DNA from 2 places in the Nanhaiella sioensis genome. Region 2 is predicted to be linked to the other one. Evidence: a T-box and tRNA genes for the amino acid it is inferred to sense, from the RefSeq annotation. Region 2 holds a T-box; the other holds one or more tRNA genes.
The links. The T-box of region 2 lies ahead of metG (methionine--tRNA ligase). A T-box ahead of a tRNA ligase gene usually reads a tRNA of that ligase, here a tRNA-Met.
Positions count from the first base shown of each region.

Region 1: it has a tRNA-Met gene. The T-box ahead of metG (methionine--tRNA ligase) is inferred to sense a tRNA for this amino acid. The anticodon was not compared.

Region 1 covers NZ_JBKAEG010000001.1:2,964,391-2,968,689, reverse strand. Annotated here, with positions in the region: gene glgB (1,4-alpha-glucan branching protein GlgB) at 1-510, opposite strand, end outside; tRNA gene V1503_RS13770 (tRNA-Glu) at 1,094-1,165, opposite strand; tRNA gene V1503_RS13765 (tRNA-Ser) at 1,182-1,272, opposite strand; tRNA gene V1503_RS13760 (tRNA-Asn) at 1,275-1,349, opposite strand; tRNA gene V1503_RS13755 (tRNA-Ile) at 1,354-1,430, opposite strand; tRNA gene V1503_RS13750 (tRNA-Gly) at 1,442-1,515, opposite strand; tRNA gene V1503_RS13745 (tRNA-His) at 1,544-1,619, opposite strand; tRNA gene V1503_RS13740 (tRNA-Phe) at 1,688-1,763, opposite strand; tRNA gene V1503_RS13735 (tRNA-Asp) at 1,918-1,993, opposite strand; tRNA gene V1503_RS13730 (tRNA-Met) at 2,006-2,082, opposite strand; tRNA gene V1503_RS13725 (tRNA-Ser) at 2,198-2,290, opposite strand; tRNA gene V1503_RS13720 (tRNA-Ile) at 2,300-2,376, opposite strand; tRNA gene V1503_RS13715 (tRNA-Met) at 2,386-2,462, opposite strand; tRNA gene V1503_RS13710 (tRNA-Ala) at 2,491-2,566, opposite strand; tRNA gene V1503_RS13705 (tRNA-Pro) at 2,581-2,657, opposite strand; tRNA gene V1503_RS13700 (tRNA-Arg) at 2,670-2,746, opposite strand; tRNA gene V1503_RS13695 (tRNA-Leu) at 2,760-2,848, opposite strand; tRNA gene V1503_RS13690 (tRNA-Gly) at 2,854-2,928, opposite strand; tRNA gene V1503_RS13685 (tRNA-Leu) at 2,946-3,028, opposite strand; tRNA gene V1503_RS13680 (tRNA-Lys) at 3,035-3,110, opposite strand; tRNA gene V1503_RS13675 (tRNA-Thr) at 3,268-3,343, opposite strand; tRNA gene V1503_RS13670 (tRNA-Val) at 3,355-3,430, opposite strand; rRNA gene rrf (5S ribosomal RNA) at 3,465-3,580, opposite strand; rRNA gene V1503_RS13660 (23S ribosomal RNA) at 3,721-4,299, opposite strand, start outside.
Region 2 covers NZ_JBKAEG010000001.1:1,204,039-1,208,337, forward strand. Annotated here, with positions in the region: gene metG (methionine--tRNA ligase) at 1-1,609, opposite strand, end outside; T-box leader at 1,742-2,024, opposite strand; gene V1503_RS05595 (methyl-accepting chemotaxis protein) at 2,091-3,575, opposite strand; gene V1503_RS05600 (LysR family transcriptional regulator) at 3,773-4,299, opposite strand, start outside.

The DNA.
Region 1 (4,299 bases), 1.8 Mb from region 2:
ATATGAATAATGGCTCCCATCAGCTTTTGTTTTCCAAGACCCAAAATGTAACTCATAAATAAAAACAGGTTTAGATTGTACGTTCTTTTGTTTTCGATTTTGCCATTTTTTATCTCTCCACTTATAGGAACTCATATTATAAACAATTGACCCTGTTTGAGGCCGTTCTTCAGAGTAAAATGCATAGGGATCTGATTTTAGTATTTTTTGATTAGACGGTGTGACAATTTCATACTTGTAAATCTCACCCGCTAAATTAACAGGCATAAAAAGATGCCATACTCCCTCATCATTTATTTTCTCAAGCTCAAAGTTTTTTCCATTCCAATCATTAAAAGTCCCTACTACACTTACGCTCTGAGCATGTGGAGCCCAAACACAAAATCGTGTTCCCTCAATGACGTCACCCTTTTGACAAATATGTGCACCGAATAGCATATGACTTTGGAATAAAGAGCCCTCATGAAATAAATGCAAATCAAAATCTGTTGGAGGCGCGCTTACTGTCAATGTATTTCCCCTCTTTTCAAAATATAGTTTTCATTAATATTAATTATTCACGAATAAAATAATAATTCCTTTTAAAATGATTCGTATTTTTACTACATCATTCTACATAATATGTCATAAAAGCTCATATCATAGTTAAAAAACGAATAATGTAAGCGCATACAATTAGAATGTTCATTTAAAATAAAAGGATATTTAATTTATTCGGTATATTTTTAAAAACGCAATTACATTTTCATATGAAGAATAACTTTACAATATTATTTATATTTGAGGGTTAATAATTACACTGAGAATGCTCACGTTGTAAAAGCAATCAAATTATCTATTCGTTTCGGAGTTACTTTCGTCCTAACCATTCATATAGTTCAAACACTATGATTCCGTAAATTAAGCACTTCGAATAAACAGTATGAATCTACCTTATGGAATGAACAAAAGGGAACTACTGTGAAGAGGAGTAAAAAAAATGACAAAGTAAAACTTCCTAAGCAAACCAATCAATCCGCCCTTCATATTTTATTTTTGTCATGCCAAACACAACACAAAAAAGACACTGCACAATGTGCAATGTCTAAATGGATGACCCGTACGGGATTCGAACCCGTGTTACCGCCGTGAAAGGGCGGTGTCTTAACCACTTGACCAACGGGCCATAATATATATAAAACTGGCGGAGAAGGAGGGATTTGAACCCTCGCGCCGCTTACGCGACCTACACCCTTAGCAGGGGCGCCTCTTCAGCCACTTGAGTACTTCTCCAATGGCTCCACAGGCAGGATTCGAACCTGCGACCGATCGGTTAACAGCCGATAGCTCTACCACTGAGCTACTGTGGAATAATGGTGGGCCTAAATGGACTCGAACCATCGACCTCACGCTTATCAGGCGTGCGCTCTAACCAGCTGAGCTATAGGCCCATTATTTGAAATGGAGCGGGTGATGAGAATCGAACTCACGACATCAGCTTGGAAGGCTGAGGTTTTACCACTAAACTACACCCGCAATTTTTTTTAGGTATATAATTTTTAAATGGGGCGACTGATGGGAATCGAACCCACGAATGTCGGAGCCACAATCCGATGCGTTAACCACTTCGCCACAACCGCCATAATATATATGTGTATTTACTAACTGAAGATTGACGGATAGAGATAATATACTCTTAACCCATAAATGGTGGCTCGGGACGGAATCGAACCGCCGACACAAGGATTTTCAGTCCTTTGCTCTACCGACTGAGCTACCGAGCCAAACAATAATAAAATTAAACTTTCTAAATAGATATAACACTTTGCTCGTCACATCTCTTTGCAAGACATTGCTCCTCTCAGAACTACATTGAAGTATCTCAAGATGTTTACGTTCTGCTCTACCGACTGAGCTACCGAGCCATTTTTTTAATAATGGCGGTCCCGACGGGAATCGAACCCGCGATCTCCTGCGTGACAGGCAGGCATGTTAACCGCTACACCACGGGACCACATTTATTCATTGGTTGCGGGGACAGGATTTGAACCTGCGACCTTCGGGTTATGAGCCCGACGAGCTACCAGACTGCTCCACCCCGCGATAATAGTAAATTTATATTTTCTCAATACACATTTCTCACGTAACCATCTTGACTTCTAAGTGCCTCTTCTTAATGTTTAACATCGGTACGCTGTTGTTATTAAGAAAATAAAAATGGCGGAGGAAGAGGGATTCGAACCCCCGCGGGCTTTGACACCCCTGTCGGTTTTCAAGACCGATCCCTTCAGCCGGACTTGGGTATTCCTCCAACATTATATGGTGGACCTTGTAGGACTCGAACCTACGACCGGACGGTTATGAGCCGTCTGCTCTAACCAGCTGAGCTAAAGGTCCTTGTTTACTTGGTAGCGGCGGAGGGGATCGAACCCCCGACCTCACGGGTATGAACCGTACGCTCTAGCCAGCTGAGCTACACCGCCAAGTTAATTTATATAAATGATATTTTATTGGTGGAGCCTAGCGGGATCGAACCGCTGACCTCCTGCGTGCAAGGCAGGCGCTCTCCCAGCTGAGCTAAGGCCCCTTAATTATTATAAGTGGTCGGGAAGACAGGATTCGAACCTGCGACCCCATGGTCCCAAACCATGTGCTCTACCAAGCTGAGCTACTTCCCGTTATTCACTAGATGGCGCGCCCGAAAGGAGTCGAACCCATAACCTTCTGATCCGTAGTCAGACGCTCTATCCAATTGAGCTACGGGCGCATCTTAGTGTAAATGGTGCCGAGGGCCGGACTTGAACCGGCACGGTAGTCACCTACCGCAGGATTTTAAGTCCTGTGTGTCTGCCAATTCCACCACCCCGGCAGCATTGGAGCGGAAGACGGGATTCGAACCCGCGACCCCCACCTTGGCAAGGTGGTGTTCTACCACTGAACTACTTCCGCTAATCTTATTAAAGTAATGCGGGTGAAGGGACTTGAACCCCCACGTCACAAGGACACTAGATCCTAAGTCTAGCGCGTCTGCCAATTCCGCCACACCCGCGTAAAATGGTGAGCCATAGAGGACTCGAACCTCTGACCCTCTGATTAAAAGTCAGATGCTCTACCAACTGAGCTAATGGCTCATAAACTAAAAAGTTTAAATATATATTATTTACTTATAACGAGACACCCAAATCTCTACATGAATACTCATGAAGCTTATCGATTTGTGCGCTGTGGTTAAGCTACGACGATAATTCGATCGTGCTCTACCAACTGAGCTAATGGCTCATAAACAAATGGTGCCGGCGAGAGGACTTGAACCCCCAACCTACTGATTACAAGTCAGTTGCTCTACCAGTTGAGCTACACCGGCTTAATATTTAATGGTGGAGGATGACGGGATCGAACCGCCGACCCCTTGCTTGTAAGGCAAGTGCTCTCCCAGCTGAGCTAATCCTCCGATATAGAAACATCATAACATGTCCTATATTTAAGTCTGGCAATGTCCTACTCTCACAGGGGGAAACCCCCAACTACCATCGGCGCTGAAGAGCTTAACTTCCGTGTTCGGTATGGGAACGGGTGTGACCTCTTCGCCATCATCACCAGGCTTATTTTATTAGCGACAAATCTTATTATACTAATTTATCGAGATTTATCAAGAGAAAATTTAACTTTTTTTAAAGTTTTTATTCCCTCAAAACTAGATAATAGACATTCATTGAACAAAGCTTGCTCTGCATTTCTAACTTGGTTAAGTCCTCGATCTATTAGTATCTGTCAGCTCCACGTGTCACCACGCTTCCACCTCAGACCTATCAACCTCGTCATCTTCGAGGGATCTTACTAGCTTACGCTATGGGAAATCTCATCTTGAGGGGGGCTTCATGCTTAGATGCTTTCAGCACTTATCCCTTCCACACATAGCTACCCAGCTATGCCCTTGGCAGGACAACTGGTACACCAGCGGTGTGTCCATCCCGGTCCTCTCGTACTAAGGACAGCTCCTCTCAAATTTCCTACGCCCACGACGGATAGGGACCGAACTGTCTCACGACGTTCTGAACCCAGCTCGCGTACCGCTTTAATGGGCGAACAGCCCAACCCTTGGGACCGACTACAGCCCCAGGATGCGATGAGCCGACATCGAGGTGCCAAACCTCCCCGTCGATGTGGACTCTTGGGGGAGATAAGCCTGTTATCCCCGGGGTAGCTTTTATCCGTTGAGCGATGGCCCTTCCATGCGGAACCACCGGATCACTAAGCCCGACTTTCGTCCCTGCTCGACTTGTAGGTCTCGCAGTCAAGCTCCCTTATGCCTTTGCACTC
Region 2 (4,299 bases):
CCACTTCTTCATCAATTTGGTTAACATCAATACGATCAAACAATGCTGTTACTTGATCAAGTTTACCTTGTTGAATTTCCGTATAAGCCCATGAGTTATGGTCTAATTGCAACATTTCTGAAATTTTCTTACATGAAAACGGCAAAAATGGTTGTAATAATACTGATAAGTTTGTGATGATCTGTGTACATGTATATAATGTATGTTCACAATTTTTCTTTTCTTCTTTAATTTGAATCCAAGGTTTTTGTTCGTCAAAATACTTATTGCTATGCCGGATAAACAGGAATATATCTTCAATTGCTCGTTTAAAATAACCTTGCTCAATACATTGTCCGACATGTTGATATAAATTTTGCAGCTCATTCTTAATCGTTGAGTCAATATTACCTTCAGGCACATTTCCACCAAAGTACTTTTCGATAAACTTTAAGCTTCTATTCACAAAATTTCCAAATGCTCCTAGCAATTCACTATTATGACTATATATAAATTCTCGCCATGAAAAGTCAGTATCTCTATTTTCTGGTGCATTGATGAGTAAATAATATCTGAGTGAATCTGGATCATACCGCTCAAGTAAATCCGGTATCCATACTGCCCAGTTTTTGCTCGTTGAAATTTTTCTTTTTTCAAGCGTCATATACTCACTTGAAAAAATATAATCTGGTAAACTTTTCTCTCCAATACCTAATAATATTGCCGGCCAGATAATTGAATGAAATGGTATGTTGTCCTTACCATGTACATAATATGCGGATGTTCCTTCATTCCAGAACCTTCGCCAATCAACATTATTTTGTTTCCCCCATTGCATACTCGCAGACAAATAGCCAGTTACTGCTTCTATCCAAACGTATATTTTCTTTTCATCAAATTCTTTTAAGGGTACAGGTACACCAATTGGTAAATCTCTAGTTGCTGCACGATCTCTCAGTCCTTCTAATATATATCTCTCGGTTAATTGAACTGCATTTTCTCGCCAATTTCCTTTGTGTTTTATAGACGTAAAAAATTCTTCAATTTGCTGTTGAATTGTCGATAATGCGAAATAGAAATGTTCAGTTGACCTAATTGTGGGTGTGCTACCACAAAGCTTACATTTCTTTGCTCTTAATTCTATCGGTTCAAAAATTGCTGAACAAATCTCACATTGATCTCCTCTAGCATCACTCCCACAATTTGGACATTCCCCTTCAACATATCTATCCGGTAAAAATTGTTCATCTGTTTCACAATATACTTGTTCTTCAGACTTTTTGTACAATAAACCTTCTGCTAAAAGCTTTAAAAAAACTTGTTGAACGACCTTATGATGCTCCTGTTGATCAGTTCTAGTGTACATATTATATGAAAACCCTAGCTTGGAAAAGCAATCAACAAACTCCTTATGATACCTATTAGTAATCATAGTCGGAGTAACCTTTTCATGTTTTGCTCTAATTGAGATAGGTGTTCCGTTACAATCACTTCCAGACACATATAATACTTCTTTCCCTCTCAAACGGAAATATCTTGCTAATACATCTCCAGGTAACAAGCCAGCAATATGTCCTACATGTAATGAACCATTAGCATAAGGCCATGCCCCGCCAATAAAAATACTCATAAACAAACCTCCTACTATCACGTTATTTTGACATCTAGTTTTTTACCCCTTCGTTCTAATTGACATCCCCTTACGATAAGAGGGCAATGAATTCAGTGAAAAATAAAAAACCTCGCCCTAAAGACAAATTTGTCTAAGGACGAGGGAAAAATCTCGTGGTACCACCTTAATTCACTAATAATAACCTTTTATTATTAGCCTCAAACAGTACGGAGCAAAATAATACTCTTATACCTTGACATTGATAACAGGTGCCAAATCCCGTCACAGCCTACTAAATGGTAATTTAATGCCTCCATCGTTCAGTGTAAAGCTCAGAGACCATTGTTCAAACAATCTTTTCTTACTTCTTTTCAGCTACCGAAGCTCTCTGTTAAGAAAAAAATGCCCTACTTTTTCTCTTCATTGCCTTTAACTTACAACTTTAATCTTCCTTGTATAATATAACAAAAGAGTAGTAAAGTAAACACGTTCATTTATATTACTTTATATCAAATTGATTACGTATCATTTGCACTTTGTTATCCGTTTCGGTTAAATAATTCATAATTTTTTTATTATCACCATTTAAATGATCAATCGTTGCAGACATTTGTTGTAAACTAGCTGACGTTTGTTCAAGAAGTGCAGAAAACTCCTCTATTGAATTCTCGTCATTTACTGTTTTTAATTGAACATTTTCTGAAACTCCTGTAAGTTTTTCCATTCTGTTATATAGTTCAACCAATGAGTGATTAATTTCGTTAAAGTAAGAAGTACTACTATTCGTTGTCTCCAAACTCGTCGTTAATTTATCACTACTTTCCATGAGTTTTTCCTGAACTAAGCTGTTGCTGTCATTTATTTGTTTTAAATTATTTTCAATCTGTACGGTTGTTTGCTCAGTAACTTCAGCAAGCTTGCGGATTTCTTCAGCAACAATCGAAAAACCTCTCCCAGCATCTCCAGCTCTTGCAGCCTCTATAGATGCATTTAATGCGAGTAAATTAGTTTGTGAAGTGATTGATTTAATTGTATCAGTCAAACTATTTGAGTCATTAATTTTTTCGGTTAATATTAGAAAAGTGTCATTCATCTCAGATACGCTATTATGCAGGTTATTCATTTCATGTGCTAATTCATTCATCTTATAAGTTCCTTCTTGTGCAACCGATTGAGCATTTTCAGAATCATTCTTCACAATTTCTGATGTTTGATGAACTTCTGTGATGAGTGATCTAGTTTGCCTTAAATGATTAGCAATATCGAGAATATGATTTGTCTGTTTTTGACTACTAACAGATACTTCACTAATAGCAGTACTCATGTCATTTTGGGAAATAAGATTTTGATTTAATTGTTCATAAATTCTTTCTATATTATCAATCACTTCCTTTATGCTACCCTGTAAGGCTGTCTTTTGTTTTGTTGATTTTAGCGCTTGAGCTTCGGTTGATTCAATGTGTGCATGCAAATTTCGATACTGCCTTTCACTTAAAGTTGTGAGTACTAACAGTAACACCCCTATTAGTATATACGTCAGGAATAGCGCAGCTGATGAATCTGAATAAAATGTCATGTCTCTAGGCTCAAAATATATTATGCCGATCAAAATAATAAAACCTAGTGTATACCCAAGTACAAATAGCCTCTTTTGTAATTGTATGGCTGAAAATACAGCTGTGTAAAATGCAATGAGTAGTATAGTAATTGTTGACTTACTAATTGGTAATATAATGATAGGTGGAATAAAACATAAAATAACTGCTATGTATGCATAAATTATTTCATTTTTAAACTTTTTATAGCTGAGAAAAGTAATCGTATTTACCATGATCGTGCTAATATATAAAATAACTTTTACATTCCCACCGTCATTAACTAAAGCATTCAATAACCCACCTATGAGAGTAATTGAAAACGTCAAAAACATTAACAAATTTTTCGTTCTTACATCCTTAATTTTTAATGCTTCAACCTTTCCCATATCAATCTCTCTCCCCCTTTTTTTATGCTGTTTCTTTTCTACTATTGTTTTTTTCTCTAATCTTCAACAATTGCTCATAGCTTGCAATATAACGTAACTACAACTTTGGCGAAAATTTTACTTACTAGTAAGTAAAATATAAAGAAATAATTTTTCGAACAAGTTAATTATACCTGATTCTTTTCTGAAAATTCATTCTAACTTTCATTATTTTTATTTTTTGTATTACCGTGGTAAAAATGTATTAAACTATCTTTAAATAACAAGACTTCATCGCTTTCAGAGTGATTAACGATTAAATATGTTGCTGCTTTTGGCATGGCGAAATTTTGTATTTCGACCTCTAACAATCGACCTTCTAACGTTTCACGAATAATTGTTGACCGAGGCAGAAAAGATATACCTAGCCCCTCCTCAATAAATCTCTTCGTTACATTTACTTGAGTGACTTCCATTCTACGCATTTTAGCATACCTGTCCCTAAGTTGATGAAGAAGTCCCTCCCAATAATCCGGATGATTATGTGTGAATATTAAATAATTATTTATAATCTCTTCTATATCAAATGGTATACCTGCGTCAAAATCCCATCCATCATGAGGAATAACTAATACAACAGGATCATCAATAATTTTTGTTATTTGTAATGATGAGTCTACAACGTATTTACGAGATAAACCTATGTCAACCTCCCTATTTTTCACAGCAGTAGCAATGTCCTCTG